Regions from separate parts of the Oceanobacillus sp. FSL K6-0127 genome, predicted to be linked through region 2. Evidence: riboswitches for the same ligand, from Rfam matches in the RefSeq annotation. Region 2 holds a riboswitch; each other region holds the start of a gene.
What was found. A riboswitch is a leader RNA that binds a small molecule or an ion and turns the genes downstream of it on or off. The one in region 2 is predicted to bind preQ1.
Positions count from the first base shown of each region.

Region 1: linked by a shared signal. The riboswitch ahead of queD (6-carboxytetrahydropterin synthase QueD) and the one ahead of queF (preQ(1) synthase) in region 2 are both predicted to bind preQ1.
Region 3: linked by a shared signal. The riboswitch ahead of MHH64_RS04905 (QueT transporter family protein) and the one ahead of queF (preQ(1) synthase) in region 2 are both predicted to bind preQ1.

Region 1 is NZ_CP150287.1:1,908,069-1,915,801, forward strand. Features, by position in the region: gene MHH64_RS09585 (HIT domain-containing protein) at 139-543, shown strand; gene MHH64_RS09590 (hypothetical protein) at 1,051-1,314, shown strand; PreQ1 riboswitch class I at 1,502-1,548, shown strand; gene queD (6-carboxytetrahydropterin synthase QueD) at 1,637-2,071, shown strand; gene queE (7-carboxy-7-deazaguanine synthase QueE) at 2,068-2,793, shown strand; gene MHH64_RS09605 (dipeptidase) at 3,005-4,375, shown strand; gene MHH64_RS09610 ((S)-benzoin forming benzil reductase) at 4,468-5,211, shown strand; gene MHH64_RS09615 (YjcZ family sporulation protein) at 5,304-5,441, shown strand; gene MHH64_RS09620 (transposase) at 5,656-6,741, shown strand; gene map (type I methionyl aminopeptidase) at 7,136-7,733, shown strand, end outside.
Region 2 is NZ_CP150287.1:1,641,308-1,649,040, forward strand. Features, by position in the region: gene MHH64_RS08225 (coenzyme F420-0:L-glutamate ligase) at 18-1,208, shown strand; gene MHH64_RS08230 (zinc ribbon domain-containing protein YjdM) at 1,375-1,716, shown strand; PreQ1 riboswitch class I at 2,016-2,062, shown strand; gene queF (preQ(1) synthase) at 2,162-2,650, shown strand; gene MHH64_RS08240 (hypothetical protein) at 2,787-3,071, opposite strand; gene MHH64_RS08245 (MarR family transcriptional regulator) at 3,333-3,743, shown strand; gene MHH64_RS08250 (MFS transporter) at 3,761-4,978, shown strand; gene MHH64_RS08255 (hypothetical protein) at 5,279-5,734, shown strand; partial or broken gene MHH64_RS08260 (DUF4269 domain-containing protein) at 6,578-7,036, shown strand; gene MHH64_RS08265 (GNAT family N-acetyltransferase) at 7,108-7,545, shown strand; gene MHH64_RS08270 (DinB family protein) at 7,604-7,733, shown strand, end outside.
Region 3 is NZ_CP150287.1:987,850-995,582, forward strand. Features, by position in the region: gene MHH64_RS04885 (catalase) at 1-67, opposite strand, end outside; gene yfkAB (radical SAM/CxCxxxxC motif protein YfkAB) at 360-1,484, shown strand; gene metA (homoserine O-succinyltransferase) at 1,867-2,775, shown strand; gene MHH64_RS04900 (DUF3891 family protein) at 2,837-3,604, opposite strand; gene MHH64_RS04905 (QueT transporter family protein) at 3,707-4,192, opposite strand; PreQ1 riboswitch class I at 4,201-4,245, opposite strand; gene MHH64_RS04910 (cupin domain-containing protein) at 4,406-4,939, shown strand; gene MHH64_RS04915 (hypothetical protein) at 5,061-5,351, opposite strand; gene MHH64_RS04920 (DUF3189 family protein) at 5,388-5,894, opposite strand; gene nikR (nickel-responsive transcriptional regulator NikR) at 6,533-6,952, shown strand; gene MHH64_RS04930 (ABC transporter substrate-binding protein) at 6,987-7,733, shown strand, end outside.

The sequences.
Region 1 (7,733 bases), 270 kb from region 2:
GGCACGATTGTTTAATAAGTTTCATTTAATGCCATTTAATGCTTCTTCAAATGATGGTGCTATAACTGAATAAATATGTGCTGGAATCGGGTTATGTAGAAGTAACTAAGAAGAGAAATAAAAAATGAGGAGATTACCATGGAAAAGTGTGTTTTTTGTAACCCCTATTCAGAACCTAAACAAAAAGTTGTTTTGAGTAATGAACATTGTCTTTTTTTACAATTAGACCAATCAAAAATAAAAGCTGGTCTACTTGAAGGAGCAGGGCTCATTGTTCCTAAAAATCATAGAGAAACTGCATTTGACTTAACCCAGGATGAATGGGCAGCAACTTACAGTCTTCTTCAAGAGGTAAAAAAATACTTAGACAAAGAACACGAACCTCAAGGATATAATCTTGGTTGGAACTGTGGTGAAGTAGGTGGTCAGCATATTTTTCATGCCCATTTCCACATTATACCAAGATTTAAAGACGAACCACTTGCAGGTAAAGGAATAAGGCATATGGTTAAAAGTAAAGAAAATCTAAGGAAAAGTTATTAGGTTATGATGCAAATGGTAGCAATGGTACTAACGGTGTAGGTTTAGTGTAAAAGGACACCGGCTCTGTCTTATTGAAGTATAGTAATAGGTTTGTTAAAGATTTATTTTCGAAAAGAGGTTAGATTTTGGCTGTTTACCTATTCAAAAGATACTATTTTTCCAAATTAAAGATTAGTTTACCTATGGAAGAGGTGATAATCCGATGAATATTTTCATCATTGGTGGTGCCATTTTAGTAGTACTTTTCATAATTCTCCCGTTTTTTAACATTGAAAGTTTCTTCTTATTTGTTTTAATTGAATGGATTACTAAATTTGTTTTACCTTGGATAGCTTTGTATTGGCTAATCAGAGGTGTAAAGGCATTAGAGAAAAAATAAATAATTCTTATTGAACGATCTGTTGCTACTCTTCAATTAGAGAAGTGGCTTTTTATCGTTTGCGGGGCGGGGTTGTTAAGTAATTGAAAGGGATATACCTGAGGAATTTTTTAGAGGGAAGGGTAGTTTTGAAGGAAAATAAACAAGCTCTTTATTTCAATATGACTTTGGGAACAATCGGCATTATACTCGTTGCTATAGCTGCAATGAGGTATTTGATTAAAGAAAATGATAATTTAGGATATGCAATTATACTTTTTGGTTTTATATTAACAGTTAGTTATATAAATTACTTAGAAAAAAGAGCAGGGATAAGTAAAAAATTGAGTTGGATTAGAATTATTGTATCTTCAATTTTATTTCTTATTTTTACATATTTCTTATATTTTTAGCTGTCTATTATTATAGTAAACTGATGCAAACGTTAAACAAGACGATCATCGGTTATCGTCTTTTCCTTTGAAACGTTTTTTGCTATACCATGAATGAATTCATTTCTATGTTGACATGTATTCTTTAATCTTAAACAAAAGATATGGTAAAGTAAGATGGTAAGTGAATAATAGAATCTGCGTATTGGCAGGAGAGGTTCGAAATTCCATCCCTCTATAAAAAACTAAGGAGCATGGACAGCATCTTCTTAGTGTTGTCCTTTTTTTATTTGGATGGATACAAGCTCCCAAAGATACAAAATAAACGAAGGAGTGATGATTCATGATGCAACAGATTTATCCAGTTACAGAACATCCCTATGCATATGAACTAAATAAAGATTTTCAATTTGCCGCAGCTCATTATGTACCACATGAGGATGCTGGGAAATGCCAAAATATGCATGGGCATACCTATTTTACAAATGTCACCATTGCTGGAGACGAGCTTGATCACACAGGTTTTTTGGTAGATTTTAAAAAAATAAAAGATTTAATTCATAAGCGATTTGATCATCGTATGATGAACGAAGATACCAAATTCTCCGACCAGGACGCTGAATATTTTCCAACAACAGAAGTGGTTGCCCGTACTATATATGAAATCATTAAGGAATACCTAAACACCCTGTCGAATAACCCAACTTGTGTTCAGGTATATTTAAGGGAAACGCCCACAAGCTATTGTATTTACCGACCGAAGGAGAAAACATTATGAGAAAAATACCTGTACTTGAAATATTTGGTCCAACCATTCAAGGTGAAGGAATGGTCATTGGCCAAAAAACGATGTTTGTCAGAACGGCCGGCTGTGATTATTCCTGCTCATGGTGTGATTCGAAATTCACTTGGGACGGTTCAGAAAAGGAATCGATTCAAATGATGGAACCGCAGAAAATAGTGGATGCCTTATTTGAAAAGGGCGATGGAAGATTTCAGCATGTTACCATCTCTGGAGGGAATCCAGGATTATTGGCACAATTGAATACATTGGTAGATTTACTTCATGAAAATAAGGTGAAGGTTGCATTGGAAACACAAGGTAGCAGATGGCAGAAATGGTTTACAAAGATAGATGATCTGACGATTTCGCCTAAGCCACCGAGCTCTGGAATGACTACAAATTTTGAAACATTGGATTTTATCATCCGTTCATTAGAGGAAAAGCAACAAGGCAATTTCAGTTTAAAGGTGGTCATCTTTGAGAAAGGAGATTTGCAATATGCCATCAACATACACAAAAGGTATCCTGATGTAGAATTGTTTCTGCAAGTGGGTAATGATGATTTGGAAACAGTAGAACAGGATAAGTTGTTACCATATTTACTTGAAAAATACGAACGATTGGTTGACCTTGTAATGAATAATTCAGAATTGAACGACGTTCGGGTATTGCCACAGCTTCACACTTATTTATGGGGGAATAAACGTGGTGTTTGATATAAGTCCCTTTAAAGTCCATTTCCAATAGCGAATGTGAAACTTTAATAGGTGATCTTGAACTTAAGGGTGCAAATCTTGAATAAAGAATTGTACCCTTATTTATTAATATATATCTAAAACGAAACCCATTAGTTTGACGAACTATTCCTTTTCATTTCCGTTATGCTAAAATAAACTATATATCAATATGATAGGAGAGGAATGTCTAATGAGTGAAAAAGCATTATACTATTTGAAGGACAACCGAGAACGTCTGCTAACCAAATTGAGTGATTTCCTGGCGATTCCGAGTGTGAGTACGGATAGTGCATACAAAGGAGATGTAACTCGTGCGGCAGACTTTATTGTTACATACTTAAAAGAGATTGGTTTTGACAAGGTAGAAAAGCAGGAGACAGAAGGTCATCCACTTGTATATGCTGCGTACAATGGGGCGGGAGAAGATGCCCCAACAGTGCTTTTTTACGGGCACTATGATGTCCAGCCAGTAGACCCGATAGACCAATGGAAAAGTGATCCTTTTCAAGCAGAGGTAAGAGATGGTCGCCTTTATGCACGTGGTTCAAGTGATGATAAGGGACAAGTATTTATGCACTTGGCAGTTTTTGAGGCTTATATGAAAACCGAAGGAAAACTGCCGCTCAATGTAAAGGTATGCATTGAAGGGGAAGAAGAGATTGGCAGCGAGAATTTGTACAACATTTTACAAGAAAAGAAAGAGCAATTTCAAGCAGATTTTGCAGTTATCTCTGATTCCGGTATGGCGGCGAAAAATCAACCAACCATTCTATATGGGTTAAAAGGATTTACGGGCATTGAAATTACCGTAAATGGGCCCGATCATGATTTGCATTCCGGTATGTATGGTGGTGCAGTAAGAAACCCGATTATCGCATTAAGCCACATACTCGCATCAATGAAGGATGAAAATGAAGTAATCACAGTAGATGGTTTTTATGACGATGTAGAACCACTGAGTGGTGCTGAAAGGAAATTAATGGAACAAGCTCCAAGTGAGGATTTTGTTGAAGCAACTGGTATACCTGAGACGGTATCTGAAAAAGGGTATACGGCTAAAGAACACACGATGGGACGTCCAACATTTGAAATAAACGGAATCTATGGCGGATATCAAGGAGAAGGAACGAAAACTATAATTCCATCTTCTGCAACTGCAAAAATAACCTGTCGACTTGTTCCTGGACAAGATCCTGAAAAAATTCAGGAATTACTAGAAGCACATGTCAATAAAGTTGCTCCTGCAGGTGTAACACTAGAAGTGAAAAAAGAAAAACTATCTTCTAAAGCATATAAAGTAGAGCCGAACCATCCACTCATTAAAAAGGCTGCTGCCAGTTATACGAAAGCTTTTGATAAAGAAACAATTTTCATTCGCATGGGTGGTTCGATTCCTGTCGTAGAATGGATTGAGGAAATTTACGATATGCCAATTGTTTTATTAGGATTTGGAACACCAGAGGATCGCTTGCATTCACCAAATGAAAGCTTCCCGTTAGATAGCTTTGATAAAGGGATGGAAACACTCGTATACTACTGGGATGAAATTAATAAGGAATGATTAAAGTACCCCGTTTCTCCTTTTCGGATTCGGGGTAATTCTGTATTAAGATAAATAAAAATATGAAAAACCGTTAAAAGGAGAGAGTGGAAATGAAATATGCCATTGTTACCGGGGTCTCGAAAGGGCTTGGAGAATCGATTGCCAAGTTGTTTATTGATTTAAATATTCATGTAATTGGACTTTCTCGTAGTACGAATAATCAGTTAGAAAATCACGGAGATTTATTCACGCATATCTCTTGTGATCTGGCAAATATCAATACATTGGATTCAGTATGTGATGAAATTAGCGATGTTATTTTCTGGGAGGAAGCGACAACGGTTTATTTAGTAAATAACGCTGCTACGGTTGAGCCAATTGCTCAATCGATGCATATAAAGACTACAGATCTTACAAAACATGTGAATCTCAATACGATTGCTCCGATGGCAATAACAAATTATTTCCTAAAAAAGACAACGGAAAAAGGGGTTCAGTTAATTAGCGTTGTAATCACTTCTGGTGCAGCTGAAAAGCCATCTTATGGCTGGAGTGCTTACTGTTCAACTAAAGCGAGTGTGAACATGTATACGAAAACTGCTGCACTTGAACAGGAAGAATTGAAGAATGGTCATAAAATAATCGCGTTTAGTCCAGGAATTATGGATACAAACATGCAAGAGAAAATACGTTCAAGCTCTGAAGATGAATTTGCCGATGTGGAAAAGTTTAAAGAATTTAAGGATAATAACTTGCTAAAAGATACAGATTTAGTTGGTGGAGTAGTGGTTGATATTTTAACAGATGATGATGTGGAAAACGGAAAAATTTATCATGTGCGTGATTATGTATAAGTATTTTTAGAAAAAAAAATGAGTAAATAGCCCTCCCAATTTGATGAACGCAGCATAAAGTAAAGTAGTCTTGAAAATAGGGAGGGAAAAAAATGAGTAAAGATGTTGGAGGTAAAGAGTTCGGCTCTGGCGGTTTCGCCTTGTTAGTCGTATTATTTATTTTATTAATAATCATTGGCACTGCTTATACAGGCGGGGGCAATGGAGGCTATGGTGGCTACTGCTGCTAAGAAATAGAATACAATAAGATGAGGTGCTTTCGCATTTCGTCATCATAATAAAAATGCAGCAGTTATCCTGCTGCATTTTTATTTGGAAACAAATACATTCCATGTTTTAAACTTTACAGTATTTGAGATTTTCCCTTAAACCCAATCTAAAAGTAACACTTAAACAGCACAAACGTTCCCTTTCGTGATATAATTTAAGCAGGAGGTGTATAACGTGCAAACGATCACACTTAAGCTGGAGCTACAAAAACCGACAAAAGAGAAAATGGCAATGTACCAAAAAATGACAGCGATTAATACCGCTTTTTCAAATTGGTTGTTGCATTTTGATGGAATTCAAACAGCTACTTCGAAAGTATTTAAACACTTTTCAGATAAGCCATTTCCTGCAGCTGTTGTCAATCAAACGATTCAAACAGTAAAATCGAAAAAGAAAAAACAGAAAACGAAAACTTTTCGCCGTATGTGGTGTGGATTCAATAATCAAAACTTTAAGGTTGAGAGAGAAAACAGATTATATAAAGTCTCTTTTCCAACACAAGAAAAGCGGATTGGTGTGCCAGTTGTCTGTAAAGACCATCAAAAGCCATGGCTTGACAAACTTTTGTCTAGTGAGGTTAAACAAGGCACTACAGAGCTTTTTGAAAAAAGAGGGCGGTGGTTTGTCGCAATCAGCTTTTCTTTTGAAGTAGAACAAAAGCAAGCCGATCAAGCTCAAGCCAAAACCATGGGCATTGACATCGGAATGCGCCAGCTTGCCACCTGTTCTATTGGGACGACTTCTATCTTTTTTCCAGGGAAGGAACTCGGATATCGAAGAAGACGTTTCGCTTCCCGTAGGCGAAAACTTGGCAGCTTGAAGAAGCTTGAAGCTATCCGTAAATCGAAAAACAAAGAATCCGACTGGGTGAAGGAAACAAACCATAAGATAAGCCGTCAAATTATCAGATTCGCATTGGATAACGGTGTTCATCTAATTCGAATGGAAGATTTGACAGGTATCCGGCATTTCAGAAAATCAAAAAAAGAAGCAGGTCGAACTTTGCATCGCTGGTCCCATTATCAATTGCAACAGTTTATTGCATACAAGGCACAAATGGCAGGACTCTTGGTTGAGTATGTGAATCCAACCTACACCTCCCAAATGTGCAAATGTGGACATGTTGACAAGCGAAATCGGGATAGAAATGCTTTTTGTTGTAGGAAGTGTGGCTACCGAAGCCATGCAGATATAAATGCCGCCATAAATATTTCGAAAGCAGTGAGCGGACTATCCGAGGAGAAATCTAAAAAGAATTAGTGTCGTGGTAATAGTGACACCGCCTGTTTTGGTACACGCCTATCAAAGATGGGTGGAACGAAACAGGGCGGGGCAATGAGATGCCCCTTAACTTGCAGGCTGTTCAAAAACAGAAATGGATTGCGAACGGTAAGTCATGCAAGAATCCCACCACTCGTTAAACCTCTAGGTATAGAGCTAGCGGCTTTAGCCTTGGGAGTCTCAAATAATGGTTTACAATGAAGGAAAGTGTTTGTCATGAATTTTATGTTTTGAATAATATAGTATAGTAGACTGTTACTGAAAGTAATTTTATTTTATGATAAAATTTATTTTGTATATTTCCTGTTATTAACCATAATGACTTAACAATAAGTGTTCGTAATGTTGACGATAAAAGAGAGGAAGATGACCAATGATTACACGAAAAAGTAAACGTGAGATTGAGCAAATGCAAGCTGCTGGTGATGTGCTTGTTGCGTGTCATAAAGCGATAGCTGATATGATAAAACCTGGGGTTACAACCATGGAGATTAATGATTTTGTAGAAAAGTTTCTATCTGAACGGGAAGCGACACCTGAGCAGAAAGGATATAACGGCTATCCGTATGCAATTTGTGCATCAATTAATGATGAGATATGTCATGGCTTCCCGAGAGAAGAAAAATTGCAAGATGGTGATATTGTTACAATAGATATGGTTGTGAATCTTAACGGTGGGCTAGCCGATTCAGCATGGACGTATGCAGTTGGAGAAGTTGATGGGGTAGGAAAACGCCTCATGGATGTCACGAAAACAGCTCTGTATAAAGGGCTTGAACAAGCCCAGGTAGGTAAGCGTATTGGAGATATTGGCCATGCTATTCAAACCTATGCAGAAGGAGAAGGCTTTTCTGTTGTTCGTGATTTCACTGGGCATGGAATTGGACCGACGATTCATGAAGATCCGCATATCCCGCATTTCGGCTTGCCTAATAAAGGATTGCGTCTTAAAGAGGGTATGGTGATCACAA
Region 2 (7,733 bases):
TTGAAGGAGCGATTCGATTGGAAAGAGTAGTTGGAACTGTAGTTAGAGGTCTTCGCTGTCCGATTATCAATCAAGGTGATCAAATAGAGGAAATCGTTGTTGATAGTGTGTTACATGCTGCAGAAACAGAAAAAATTCAAATTAATGATAAAGATATAGTTGCTTTGACAGAATCAATTGTTGCTCGTGCACAAGGAAACTACGCTACAATTGAAGCCATAGCGAACGATGTCCACGCGAAATTTGGAGATGATACTGTGGGTGTTATCTTCCCAATCCTAAGTAGAAATCGCTTTGCAAATATTCTTCGTGGAATTGCAAAAGGTGCAAAAAAGATTGTGTTAATGCTCAGCTATCCGTCAGATGAGGTTGGGAATCACTTAGTGAGTATTGATATGCTTGATGAAAAAGGAGTTAATCCTTGGACAGATGTTTTAACAGAAAAACAATTCCGTGATTACTTTGGATATTTGAAGCATACATTTACTGGTGTAGATTATATTGAGTATTATAAATCACTTATTGAGGAATTTGGGGTTGAATGTGAGGTTATCTTTTCGAACAATCCGAAGTCAATACTAGATTATACAAAGAGTGTGCTTGCTTGTGATATTCATACGAGATTCAGAACGAAAAGAATTTTGGAAGCAAATGGTGGGGAGAAGGTTTATAGCCTTGATAATATCCTGGCAGAGTCAATTGATGGCAGTGGATATAATGAGGAATATGGACTGTTGGGTTCAAACAAATCAACAGAAGATAAGGTAAAGCTTTTCCCGCGTAATTGCCAGCCGACAGTGGACCGAATTCAAAGTATGCTGCAAGAGAAAACAGGAAAAAATGTGGAAGTAATGATTTATGGAGACGGAGCATTTAAAGATCCTGTAGGTAAAATTTGGGAACTCGCAGATCCAGTAGTATCTCCTGCTTTTACAGCTGGACTTGAGGGAACACCGAATGAAGTAAAATTAAAATATCTTGCAGATAATAATTTTTCCGATTTGAAAGGCGAGGAACTGCAGCAAGCAATCTCAAAATTTATTAATGAAAAAGATGAGGATCTTGTTGGAGCAATGGAAGCACAAGGGACAACTCCGAGAAAGCTTACGGACTTAATTGGTTCTCTTGCTGACTTGACTTCAGGAAGTGGCGACAAAGGTACGCCGATTGTCTTTATCCAAGGATATTTTGATAATTATACGAAATAGGGATTTTAGTAAGCAATGCTGGTTATTTTCTGGCATTGCTTGTTTTAGTTTGAACATCATTTAAAGTAGATTCGCGGAACTTTCATTATACAATTCGGGGAAGGTTGTTAATGCAGGACGTATATGGCATGATAAGAGCATATATAATGGATGGAGGAAGCATGTGATGAATGAAGTACCAAACTGTCCGAAGTGTAATTCGGAGTATACATATGAAGATGGAAATCTATTTATATGTCCAGAGTGTGTGCATGAATGGACTATAGAATCAGGTAAGGAAAACAATGAAGATGAGCATGTGATTCGAGATGTAAACGGAAATGTCCTAAAAGACGGGGATACAATCACTGTAATTAAAGATTTGAAAATAAAGGGAAGTTCATCTGTTGTAAAGGTAGGGACGAAAGTGAAGAATATTCGCTTAGTTGATGGCGATCATGATATTGACTGTAAAATCGATGGCTTTGGAGCAATGAAGCTGAAATCTGAATTTGTTAAAAAAGTTTAGATGTTTAGGCTTTGAAAAAGGCATGATGTTTAAAATAAATTGCCTATATGAAGATAAAAGGACTTAGCTTTTACTGCTAGATTCAAGCATTGAGCCAAGTCCTTTTACCAGGTTTTTCATGATCGATGCTAGCATCGTTGATATAGATGTCGTTGCACAGATAAGGGTGCTTTTCTTTTATAACACCTATTGACAGAAAAGTCTATGTAAATGGAAAATTTTACTTTAAACTACCTCTTATGCTGTTTTGTGTAAATTGACATATATATAATTCATCTATATAATAAACTCGTAAATATGCGAAAGAGGTTCTTAGCTTTAACCCTCTATAAAAAACTAAGGAAAGTGATGCGATTAAAGTCGTGTGCCTTAGGGGTACACGGCTTTTTTTGGTAGGTCTGCAAGGTAGATTTTTATCTGAAAACAAATAAGTGGAGGGAATTACATGAAGGAACAAGATTTGTCAGGATTGACTTTACTAGGAAACCAAGGAACATCCTATGTATATGAATATAATCCAGAAGTGCTGGAGGCATTTGAAAATAACCATCAAGATCGGGATTATTTTGTAAAATTAAATTTTCCAGAGTTTACGACGTTATGTCCGATGACAGGGCAACCTGATTTTGCAACGATTTATATTAGTTACATACCTGATGTAAAAATGGTAGAGAGTAAATCGCTCAAACTGTATTTATTCAGCTATCGCAACCATGGCGGATTTCATGAGGATAGTGTAAATGTTATATTGAACGATTTAATCAAGCTAATGGATCCGCGATATATTGAAGTATGGGGTAAGTTCACACCACGTGGCGGGATTTCCATTGATCCATATTGTAACTACGGTAAACCTGGGACAAAATATGAACAAATGGCAGAACACCGTATGTTGAATCATGATATGTATCCTGAAAAGGTTGATAATCGTTAAAATTAGGATAGGATTGTAATTAAATATATTCAATGTTTTGTTAAGATAGTATGGGGGATTCGTCAAATCGAAGAGTGATGACGAATCCCTTATTTGTTTGCGTTTATTTAACTTAATCTTAGGATAAGGGTTTTCATTAAAAGTTTCTATTTTCTTGACGATCTACCTTTTGAAGCTGCTGCCTTAAATTATGCAGCAATTCCTGTGTTTGTTGAAATTGAGGGTTCTGCAGGGCTTGCTCTCCGTATTGGTTCTGTGCTTGCTGCAATACATCTTCAGCCCGCTGCAGCTGCTCAGTAGCTTGTTCGTATTGCTGATGGTCTACGCTTGCATGATCTTTTGCTGATTGGATCGATTCCATGGACTGGTGGACAAGTTGAGTAGCTTGTTGAATCTGGTCGTGTGGGTTATGTTGAACCATAAAAAAGCCTCCATTCTTTTGTTTAAAAGTACCATAAACTTGATTAAACCATTGTTGTTATATTTCCAAAGAAAGTTTGTATTATGTATGGAAGACAGTTAAAAAGGTGGGCGTTAGGGATAAATAATTGAAATGAGAAGAGCAATCATTATCTGTTTTTCGATTATCCAATTAAAAAATAATGAACATCCCCATCTGCCCTAGACTTTTATGTTAAAATGGTATATAGTTACTTAGGTAACTTTTTAGGGGGGATTTGAATTGTCCCAACGATTTTTTCAATTAAACATGCAATTTACAAGAACGTTTAGGAAAAAATTGAATGAGCATCTAGTTGAAGTAGGTTTATATTATTCCCAATGGAGCATTGTTTATTATTTAAAGCAGTGCGGATCGGCTACTCTTGTAGAGATAACGAATTATTTGGATGTTGAGAAGCCGACGATATCTCGTACTGTCAAACGGCTGGAGGAACAACAATTAATTGAACGACTTCCAAGTGAGGATAAGCGAGAGCGGAAGATGCAATTGACAAAAAAAGGCTTGGAAATGTATGAAAAAGCTTATGATGTTGTCAATAAATTTGAACAATCATTACTAGCAGAAATTTCTGAAACAGAAATGGAAGCTTCGTTTCGAACAATTCAGCAACTAAGAGATAAACTTAAGTAAGGAGAGTAAGTACCAGTATGAGTCAAAAACCTAAATTATGGACGAAGGACTTTATTATGGTCGCGACATCCAATTTTTTGTTATTTATTTCGTTTTATATGTTAATTGTAACGTTAGCTATTTATGCTGTAGATCAATTCGATGCCTCCCAAAGTCAGGCAGGGCTTGCATCGAGTATTTTTGTGCTTGGAGCAGTGCTTGTCCGTCCAATTGCCGGAAGAATTATAGATAAGGTAGGCAAAAAGAAATTGCTGCTCTTTGGGCTCGCTTTATTTTTGGTCTTTATGCTATTTTATTTCCCAGTCAATAATTTGGCTGCATTATTAGTCATTCGTTTTATTCATGGTTTTGCTTTTGGAATTAGTACGACAGCTACGAGTACAATTGCGGCAGATATTATCCCAATTGTAAGGCGTGGTGAAGGAATGGGGTACTTTGCAACAAGTACAAATTTAGCCATGGCAATCGGTCCATTCCTAGGATTGTATATTAGTCAACACTTTAACAATCCGATGATTTTTATCGCTACTACTGTCTTCGCAGCTGTTGCATTGATTGCAACAGTTTTCTTACGTGTACCAAAGGTAGATATTGTGAATGAACCGACCCCAACGCGAAAAGGATTTCATATTAATGATTTCTTTGAAAAAACCACTATTCCAATCGCGATTCTTGTAGCTACTGTAGGTTTTGTTTATTCTAGTATTTTATCCTTTTTCTCTGCATATGCAGCGGAAATCAACTTGGTAGATGCGGCTAGCTTTTTCTTTATCATGTATGCAATTTTTCTGGTAGCTTCTAGACCTTTTACTGGCCGGTTATTTGATGCAAAAGGCGAGAACAGCGTAGTATATCCATCGCTTTTACTATTTGCTGTGGGATTAGTTATTTTAAGTCAAGCAAGTGTTGGAATCAGTTTGCTTTTAGCTGGAGCGGTAATCGGAGTTGGTTTCGGAACTTTCCAATCAAGTGCTCAAACAATTGCTGTCAATCAGGCTCCAAGGCAACGAATTGGACTTGCAACATCTACATTCTTTGTGTTCTTTGATTTCGGTATCGGTGTCGGACCTTTCTTGTTAGGGTTTGTATTACCTCTTATTGGATTTAGAGGATTATATATTGCAATGGCGGTTATTGTTCTATTAAGTGTAGGAATTTACTATATCGTTCATGGAAAAAAAGCAGCAGAGCAAAGACGAATCAATATGGACAGTACGGAAATGAAAATATCTTAACGGGCGGGGAGGAAACTCTTCGCTTTTTTCTTTATTTTTACAGTAGAGTTGTAGTATTCTATCAACCTCTTTTAAAACGTGGAGTTGATAACATTTTTTATATAGAGTACAGGGTCTTTTCTAACGAAACTTAAATACACAACGTTATCTGAATTTTCACGTTTTATTACCATTTAAAATAAGCAAAATTTTTACTTAATTTATTATTTTGAAATTTCCCTTTAGTGTGTTATCCTTCCATTAAGTCGCGACTTACTATAAAATTTGGAGGTTGTTAATATCTTTAAAAAAATACTTATTATGGGAGTAGTAGCATCGTTTTTAGCCTCTGCGTTCGCTTTTAATGTCTCAGCAGCAGTTAGTCGGGTAATTGGAGTGACACCTTACGAAGCTCAAGAAATTGGTCTAAGCTTTGAAACTAGTGAAAGCATAACGAGAAGTGAGCTAGTTAATTTCCTTCACGAAATAGAATATGCAGAATCCTCTGAAGATGTATTAGACAATGTACGCTTTGGCATTGCTGCTGGAATAGTGACATATCCACTTTCCAATTTTGGAATTAGCATAGGAGCAAGTGGAGCTTCAGGGTTGCTATCTAGTTTTATAATTAGCAATGACCTAGGCTCAAGAGGTATTCAAACTGTATTAAATAGTTCTACGGCAGATAACTTTTTAATAAGTATTGAATATGAAAGAGGTAATAGGGGACAAGATTATTGGTATGAGGCATCAGATATAAGTGTAGTTCCCAACTGAGGATAACCCTAGAACAAGTTAATTTAATAGAAAATATACTTAAAAGACCGTTGAGAAAATCCCAACGGTCTTTATTATTCAGATAAAAGTTTACTAGCTCTTTTTATTATTAAATATAAATAACTCATATACAAAAATGTTAAAGACAACAAGTACACCTAGCGTTATAAAGCTACTAGTTTTGGGTAAATCAAAAATAAATACTATAATGATTAAAAAAAGTAGAACTGGAATTGCTTGCAAATAATTTTTCTTGCGCTTACTCATCTGGGTCAACCCCTTTGCCTTTCATAGATACTATCGGTAAATAGCGTTCTATTTGATATTAATAAATTCAAAGTTCCTATGAATAAAGATTATATTACAGCAAGTCTATAAAATCAAAAAATTGAACATCAATCGAAGGTGGAGTCCCTTTCTAAATCTTTGATTTAGTTGGGGGTTAACCTTCGCGTAGTACGGAAGTAATTTAATGACTAAACATTAAATCACAGAATGGAAAAGATCTATGACTCTGAGTCGCAGATAAGATGTAATGATAACAACCAATTTAATTTGGGAAAATTATTTGAAGGTCCATCAAGGAATGGCGAGTAATACTATACTCCTCACTGACTCCAAAGGATGCAAAATGCCTGGAAGGTATCTTATTGATAATCATTGTAACATACTGATAAGCCAGATGCCTTAATATTAATAGGGCACGTTCGGTTTGATAAAGGGGAAGCCATGGGAGTGGTTTCCCTACTTTATTTTTTGTTTTCCAGTAGAGTTGTAGTATTCTATCTACGAAGATATTTTACAAATAATTCAGTTTTTCTGCAGGGGGGCTAGGGCTTAGCAATGTTTCATACAATTTGCTATTTAAAACAGGGAAACCCGAGGCAACAGCAAGCGTATAAGGCTATAAAACAATTGAACATGATGCAAGATCTAATTGATTATACACCAATACTTTGTGGAACGATTCCAATTGGAATAGATGTGAAAGATTCTGATTTGGATATTATTTTGGAAGTGAATGATTTTAGTGATTTTAAAACACGTATCATAAGATTGTATGGGGAGCATGAAGGATTTACAATAAAGCAAATACGGATACGAGATACTCCAGTAATCAAGACTAACTTTCATTATGGCGGGTTTGAATTTGAATTATTCGGTCAATCAAAAGCCGTTTATGAACAGTACGCCTACCTACATATGATCGTCGAACATCATCTATTGAAAGAAGTATCGAAGCTCCGGGAAAAAGTGATACATCTTAAACGACAAGGAATTAAAACAGAGCCAGCCTTTTGCTAGGTTCTCGGAATTAAAGGAGACCCTTATGAAGGTCTGATTGAAATGGGAAGAGAAAAGGGGATAATTTAATGGAAAATGTTGTGATAAGAGAACTGCAAACACTGGAAGACATATTAGAAGCATATCCAGTTATGCGGGAGCTTCGCACACACCTCAATGAACAATCTTATCTTGATTTGGTCAAAGAAGCACGAGAAGAGGATAGCTACAAAATGGTCGCATTGTATGATCAAGACAACATTGTAGCAGTTGTTGGATTCAAGCCGATGATAACACTCTATTATGGTCGATTTGTTTGGGTATGTGATTTAGTTACGAGTCAGACGATGCGTTCCAAAGGGTATGGTGAAAAGCTGCTTTTTTATGTGCATGAATGGGCGAAATTAAATGATTATGAATGTGTTGCGCTGTCTTCTGGTCTCCAAAGAGAGGGTGCACATCGTTTTTATGAAAGTAAGATGAATTATAATAAGGTGAGCTATGTGTTTAAAATGGATTTAGAATAAGTGTTTTAAGGGATATGCGCTTACTAAAATCAAAGAAAGTAGAAAGGAAAGTATTCTTTTGAAAACAAAAGAAGAATTAATTGACACACTAGAACGGTTTATACCATGGGTAAAAACGTTGCTAGCATACGATTCTGATGTACTATTTCATCCTACAACAGAAGGGAAGTGGTCTGTTGCTGAAATTA
Region 3 (7,733 bases), 650 kb from region 2:
GAGTTGTTAACGTATCATCATGTTCAATATTTGTCTGTAAATTTTCATTTGATGGATCTTTATCCATTGATTATCTCCCTTTCTTTATGTTTTTCCAAATAAAGCTTAACCATCTATAGCGTGCCCGGTTATTCTAAAAATAATCGGGCATTTATAGGATTTAAGATGTTAAAGAAACAACACACTTCTGAGTAGACCTAGTTGCCCCAAAGTCAATTAGTAATGAATATCCGTATTAAAAGTGAATGCTAGAGCGATAACGTTAAATTTATAGTCATATGATTTTATTCCCATGCATATACCATGAAAAGTGGTAGAATAAAGTATGGATTGCTTCATATAGAAAGGAAGATTCATACATGACAACAAAGGTGACGCAACCTTTAATAACACCTTTAAATGATCCGTGGGAAGCTTATATGGATGTAGAAGAATATGGTGAAATGACTTTATCGAATATCGAATTTACAACAACTAACATGTGTAATATGCGCTGTGCTCACTGTGCGGTAGGATATACATTGCAAAGCAGTGATCCAGATGCGTTGCCAATTGAGTTGATTCTGAAGCGTTTGGATGAGATTCCGAAGCTCCGCACACTAAGTATTACGGGTGGAGAACCGATGATGAATAAAAAGTTGGTTCGTAACTATGTTATTCCTTTACTTGAATATGCGCATCGTCGTGGTGTTAAAACACAGATGAACTCTAATTTAACACTGCCATTCGAGCGCTATGAGGAAATTATTCCGTTTCTTGATGTGCTACATATTTCGCATAACTGGGGAACTGCTGAGGAGTTTGCTCAAACTGGATTTGCGATGATGGAACGTAAACCCTCGCTGGAAAATCGAATAAAATATTTTGACCGTTTAGTAGAAAATTCGCAACGCCTCTCAGCTAATGGTGTCATGGTTTCAGCAGAAACAATGCTGAACAAGCGGACATATCCTTATTTGGAACAAATTCATGATCATATTAATGAAATGGGTTGTGCAAGACATGAAGTGCATCCAATGTATCCGGTCGACTTTGCGAGCACAATGGAAACGTTAAGTCTAGACGAAATGCGGACAGCAATTGAGCGTCTATTAGAGCACCGAAATCCCGATATGTGGATGCTATTTGGAACATTGCCGTTCTATGCTTGTAGTGCAAATGAAGCGGACTTAGCATTGTTGAATCGCCTCTACAAAGAAAAAAATGTGACAGTTAGAAATGATCCAGACGGAAGGTCACGCTTAAATGTAAATATTTTTACAGGTGAAGTCATTGTAACAGATTTCGGTGACGAGCCATCTTTAGGGAACATACAAACGACTTCTTTGCTGGAATCATATAAGCGTTGGATGGATACGAGAACTGCTAAAAGCTTAAACTGTCATTGTCCTGCAGTAAAATGTCTTGGCCCGAATGTTTTAGTGAAAAATGCTTATTATTCAGATGTTGATTTTCAAAAACGAAAAGCAACAATTAGTCTTTAATTTTTGTTTTGAGAAGAAGCTGGGACATAACAAAAGTGTTTAATGTTAAAGACGAACGATGCATAAGCTTAGCGTAGGAAATATAGCCGCCTCTGGATGTGCGAAGTATATTTCCGGAGCGAGTTATTTGCACCGGTCATGTTCGGTTTTTATTTCATAAAGATACTTTTGTCTCAGCTTCATTCCAAATCGGGCCATCAATCCACGGTGAAATGCGATATCCCCTTACAAGCGCGCTCCACTCAATAAGGGAAAAGCTTTTTCCTCACCTAGTAAACGAAATTATCGAAATATAGCTAAACTTTTAACTTGAATTTTTTATTATAGGCTTTACAATGAATAATAACTTAACAGTATTTTTCCTGAGGGGGATAGAATAAAAATGCCAATTAGAATACCGGCACAATTGCCGGCGAAGGAGATTCTTGAGCAGGAGAATATATTTGTAATGGAAGAAGAGCGCGCGGTTACGCAGGATATTCGGCCACTTAATATATTAATTGTCAATTTGATGCCTGAAAAGCAAAAAACAGAAGCACATCTCCTTCGTTATCTTGGGAATACGCCAATCCAGGTAAACGTCTCATTTTTGAAGATGACGACACATGATTCAAAAAATACGAGTAAATATCATTTGGACACCTTTTATAAACCGTTTTCTGACATTAAAGAGAAGCGGTTCGATGGAATGATTATTACAGGATCGCCTGTTGAGCATCTTTCATTTGAAGAAGTGGATTACTGGGAAGAATTACAAGAGATTATGAATTGGTCAAAAGAAAATGTTACATCGACATTGCATATTTGCTGGGGTGCGCAGGCGGCTTTGTATCACCATTATGGGATTAATAAGCATGAATTACCGGAAAAATGCTTTGGTATTTTTGAACATGAGGTATTACACCGAAATGAGAATCTCGTGCGTGGATTTGATGATTATTTCCTTGCGCCACACTCTAGATATACCGATATTTCGTATGAGGAGATCGCAAACCATTCAAAACTGCAAATCCTGGCCCATTCCGATAAGGCAGGTATTTTCTTAATGTCCTCTAAAGACGGTAAGAATATAATGGCAACAGGTCATCTTGAATATAGTGCAAGTACATTGGCAGAAGAATATCATCGGGACCATCAGAGAGGTATTCTAACACAATTGCCAGAGAACTACTTCCCGAACGATGATCCAAATGAAAAGCCATTACATCGATGGAAAAGTCATTGTAGTTTATTGTTCTCGAATTGGCTGAATTATTATGTCTACCAAACAACACCATATGAATGGGATTAACCAAAGAAATTCGAGCTGAACATCCTCTGGAAGAGGCTAGCTGTTCAGCTCTTTTTGTTGGTTACAAAGTGGTGATCGTTACGTTCCATTCTTCAAAGGTTGCTTCCTCGTAGCTAGCGATTAATCCTTTAGCTGAAAGATCGGCTTTTGGTATTGCTTTTTGTTTAATAACGACGTCAAACGGCTGTTCAAATGGGAAGTCATCTAATACGACTGTGTTCTCATTTTTCCAGTGTAACTGTAAGTGTTCGTCGCAAAATTCGTGCAATGCTTGATTCATGGGAATCCCATCTTTAAAAAAGGAATGTCCGGCATTCATTGCATTACCCGGTTCATTCAAACAAAGATACAAAGAAAGGTTATCACTAAACTGAATAAGCCCATAATGAAAATTAAACAAACGTTTGTTGAATTCGTTTAAAGTGGCAATAATTGATTGCTGCCGTGTGTTTTCTGCTGTAACAAATTCCTGGGCTTCTAGAGAAGTATGATTTAAAAGGAAGCGTTTATAGTGTTCACTGCATAGAAGTGCAGCGTATGAATCTACTTGTTGGACCACATCAATCCCATGCTTATAAAGAACGATTTTCGGTAAGATCGGAAAATCGAAAAAAGAGTAGGGTATTGCTTCTTTGTCGTTCAGAAATGGCTGTTTGTCAAACTCCTTCCAGCCACAGTCATGCTGATATGCTGCGAATTCAACCGAGCTTCGTAAACCGTCTCCTAAAAAGTAATCTTTCTTCCATTGTTTCACAATATCACCGGAAATAGCTGCATGGTGATCCTGCTGAATCAATATTAATTCTTGATTGCGTTCTCGAACAATCATGCTATCCATCCTTTCCGATTTTACGTAACCTAAGTATAAGCAAAATCTGTGGATGATGGAAATAAAATAACCTCCTCATTCGTGAACGAACGAGGAGGTTATTTACATTAGACGATTAAATTTTAATCGCTTATTCAGGGCATATATAATTGGGATACCGATAGCTAATACAACGAACTCACCGACGGCTGTTGTATACCAGGTCAACAGGAACGGAAATTGTAAAGCAAGCTTCAATTCAAATGCAATAATGAACATATTGAATGTAAAGACAATGGTATTCGCAGCAAGCAGCACCCATATATTTTTTATATATTTTGCTATTAGAATGATAATAGCTAATGAAATTGCAGAGTGTGCTACACCAAAGACTAAATCAAACCAACCTAAAGGTGAAAATAATAGGTTATATAAAAATACCCCTATTACAATTCCAAAGAAGTAGCGCTTATCAAATACAATAAGATGGTTAAATACTTCAGAAATGCGGAATTGGATATTTGTAAATCCGAATGGAACAATGAGTGCGGATACAGCAATATATAAAGCAGCTATTAACGCATTCACCACAAGAGTTCTTACTTTCATGTTAATCTCTCTCCTTAGTTTTTTATCGTGGGATGGTTTCGAACCACGTGAAACATATGCTATCATACCAGTGTTTATAAGCCTTTGTAAATACTAATGTATAAAAATTATTTATGGGAAATAATTAAATAACTTTAAAACGGATGTTTTTATTCATATAGGCACGTTACTTAAACATGCCTCATACAATAAATTTGGAATAGAATGAAGGGAATGAGTAAAGTGTACTATTTTTATCCGTATCCTCTGCCTTACTTTACGAACATACCGCATTATCCTTACGAAAGACCGTTTTATTATGGAAGTCTAATGAATGAACAATTACAAAAAAAAGAAGATTTCCGAGTGAAGGATTATGGACCACAACCGTTTGTTATAAATATTAATAAGGCTACACGAAATAATAATACGTATCGTACTGCTATATGGACAGGAGAGCACATGCAAGTTACATTAATGAGTATTCATGTTGGTGATGATATTGGTTTAGAAATACATCCAGATACCGATCAATTCCTGCGAATAGAGCAAGGACAGGGGATTGTAAGAATGGGGAAAAGCAGTAATAACTTGAATTTTGAAAGAAGAGTATACGACGATACAGCAATTATGGTGCCTGCTGGAACATGGCATAATGTAATCAATACAGGCAATATTCCATTAAAGCTTTATACAATATATGCCCCCCCACATCATCCACATGGCACTGTTGAGACAACTAAAGCGGAGGCAATGCTGGAAGAATAGCACGCTGTTATGCCGCAGTATATTTCGTATTATTTTATTTGCCACTAGATGTTGGTTGTTGTTTAGAACGGAGTTTATTTAGCGGGATGGATAGTTTCAATCTTTAAAGAACTGTTTACGCCTATGGGGACTTAGACTTTCTCTTTCTATATTTAAAAGCTAACCAAGTAGTTTTCAATGAAGAATAGGTACCTACTGCCGCAGCACCATAAAAAGCCCCCATAAATATACCAGCCCATAAATCTCCTCTATGACTAATAAAGATGGAAATAATAAACCCAATAATGCTTGCTATGGTAGGAAAGTATTGACGTGGAACAGGAAATACTTTAAAACATTGGGTTAATAACACGACAGCTGGTACAGCAATAACTCCGTCCCAGAAATTTGTGTGAATGGTTGGGTAGTCCATGAGAATCGATTCCTTTCATGTTAAATACTAGAATCATTAATTGAACGATTTATTTTCTAAAACAACAATTTTACTATTTCTAGAAATACTTGCTTTCTTGGTCTGTTCAACTAATCGATTAATCTGATTACAGCACTGTTTAGCACCTGCTATAAGTAATGGAACGCCGATAAAGTCAATGTGTAGACCTCTAGAGAAAAATCCTCCAATTGATATAGCTATAGGTACGGTCGGTGAAGTGTTGGATATTACTATTTTTTCATTAAAATTATATTTTTCCTGTAATAGCTCAATAAGATTTTGTATTGCTGGCACAACATATTTATTATCTTTTCTGCCTATGGTATAAACAGCATTTCCATCTTCATCTAATCCATGAAATATTAATTTTCCAAGATCGTGTTTTGTTAATTTGTTAAAATAATCTACACTCATAATCTCCTCTTTTGTAAGAACTTTGTCAGTCGGGATTTTTTTTAGATGATATGCTGCTGCAAGAGAAGTTGTATGTGTTCCGCCATAGTCATTGTATATAAATATCACGATAATCATCCTCCACTACTATTGTGACCAAGTTCGTCTTTTTTAGCAGATAAGAATGTAAACTTTCATATGCTGCATAAGTGCAACTAGGCATTCGTCTAAAGCCTTGTTTTACTTCAAAGCATAAGAGAATGCATCATACACTTTCATACACTTTCTAAGAATCCCATTAACGAATGCCAAGTTTTGTAATAAAAGAGTAGAGATGTAGGTTTTTAACAAATTTACATTAATTGCATAAAGTTAATAAAATGATTGATTATTATCACATGTCACCTCCTTTAATCTACTTAAAGGAGGGTTATTTATATTTAGAGAATAGACCAAATGGAAGGCAACTGATTAAAAAGAAAAGCTAAGCCTAATCGAAAAAAATGAGTGGCATAGTAACACTTTTTTATGTAAACATAACACCATTAAAATGGAGAATACATTACGTAATCATAATGTATTTATTGACTACATCATTCCAAAATGATAAATTAGAATAGCTATTAAGTCGCGTGAAAAGTGCGATTTTTTTCGTTGTATCAGTGTTACGAATTTTTAAATTCGTGTTACTGGCATGTAGGAATACAATTAGAGTAAAAGTAATTTTTTAATTGATGTAATCAAGGTGAGCGGTTAAGGAGGAAATCATGGACGACTCTTCATTAAAAAGGTTTAGTGTGTCAATGGAAGGGCATTTGCTTGGGAAATTTGATGATTTAGTGAAACAAAGAGGGTATGAAAACCGATCGGAAGCAGTTCGTGACCTGGTTCGGGATGCATTAACACAGCACTCATGGGAGCAGGATGAACAAATTGTTGCTGGGAGTGTTCTTTTATTTTATAATCACCATCAGCGAAATTTAGTAGATGAGCTTACAAAGATTCAGCACCGTATGCATGATAATATCTTGGCAACGACACATTTTCATCTGAATCAAGCGAGCTGTTTAGAGCTGATTATCGTAAAAGGAAAAGCGAAAGACATCCAACAGCTAAGCAATCAGCTGACAAGTATAAAGGGTGTCGACTACGGTAAGTTTACATTAGCTCCTGTGGAGCGAATCTAATTTTGGATATTAAATGAAAATCGGAGTGAAATAAATGAATAAAAAAATAATCGGAATTAGCTTGTTGACTATGTTTATTTTTACTATCTTATTGGCGGGCTGTACACAGTCGGAATCTGATCAAGCAGATGATGCAACAAATGAGAAGGAAGAAAATAAAGATGAGCTTGTATTAGCATTTGGTTCGGAGCCGGAAACTGGATTTGATCCAACAACAGGGTGGGGGCGCTACGGCTCTCCGTTATTTCAAAGCACGCTCTTAAAAAGAGATGATGATCTTGAAATTGTATATGATTTAGCTACAGGTTATGAAGTTGATGGAGAAGTTTGGACGGTGTCATTACGTGATAATGTGAAATTTTCTGATGGAGAACCTTTAACCGCTGAAGATGTTGTGTTTACATTTGAAACGGCAATGGATAACGTATCTGTTGTGGATCTTAATGTAATCGATAAAGTGGAAGCGATAGATGAATATACGGTGGAATTTACGCTAAAACAACCTCAGTCCACATTTGTTAATTCGCTCGTAGCAACAGGGATTGTACCAAAGCATGCCTATACAGAGGATTATGCTGAGAATCCGATTGGATCGGGACCGTTTCAGCTTGTGCAGTGGGATAAAGGACAGCAATTGATTGTTGAGGCTAATCCTGAATATTATGATACAGAACCTTATTTTAAACAGATTACCTTTTTATTCTTAAGTGAGGACGCTTCCTTTGCTGCTGCTCAAGCAGGTAAGGTAGATATGGCATATATACCAGCTGCATTTAGTAAC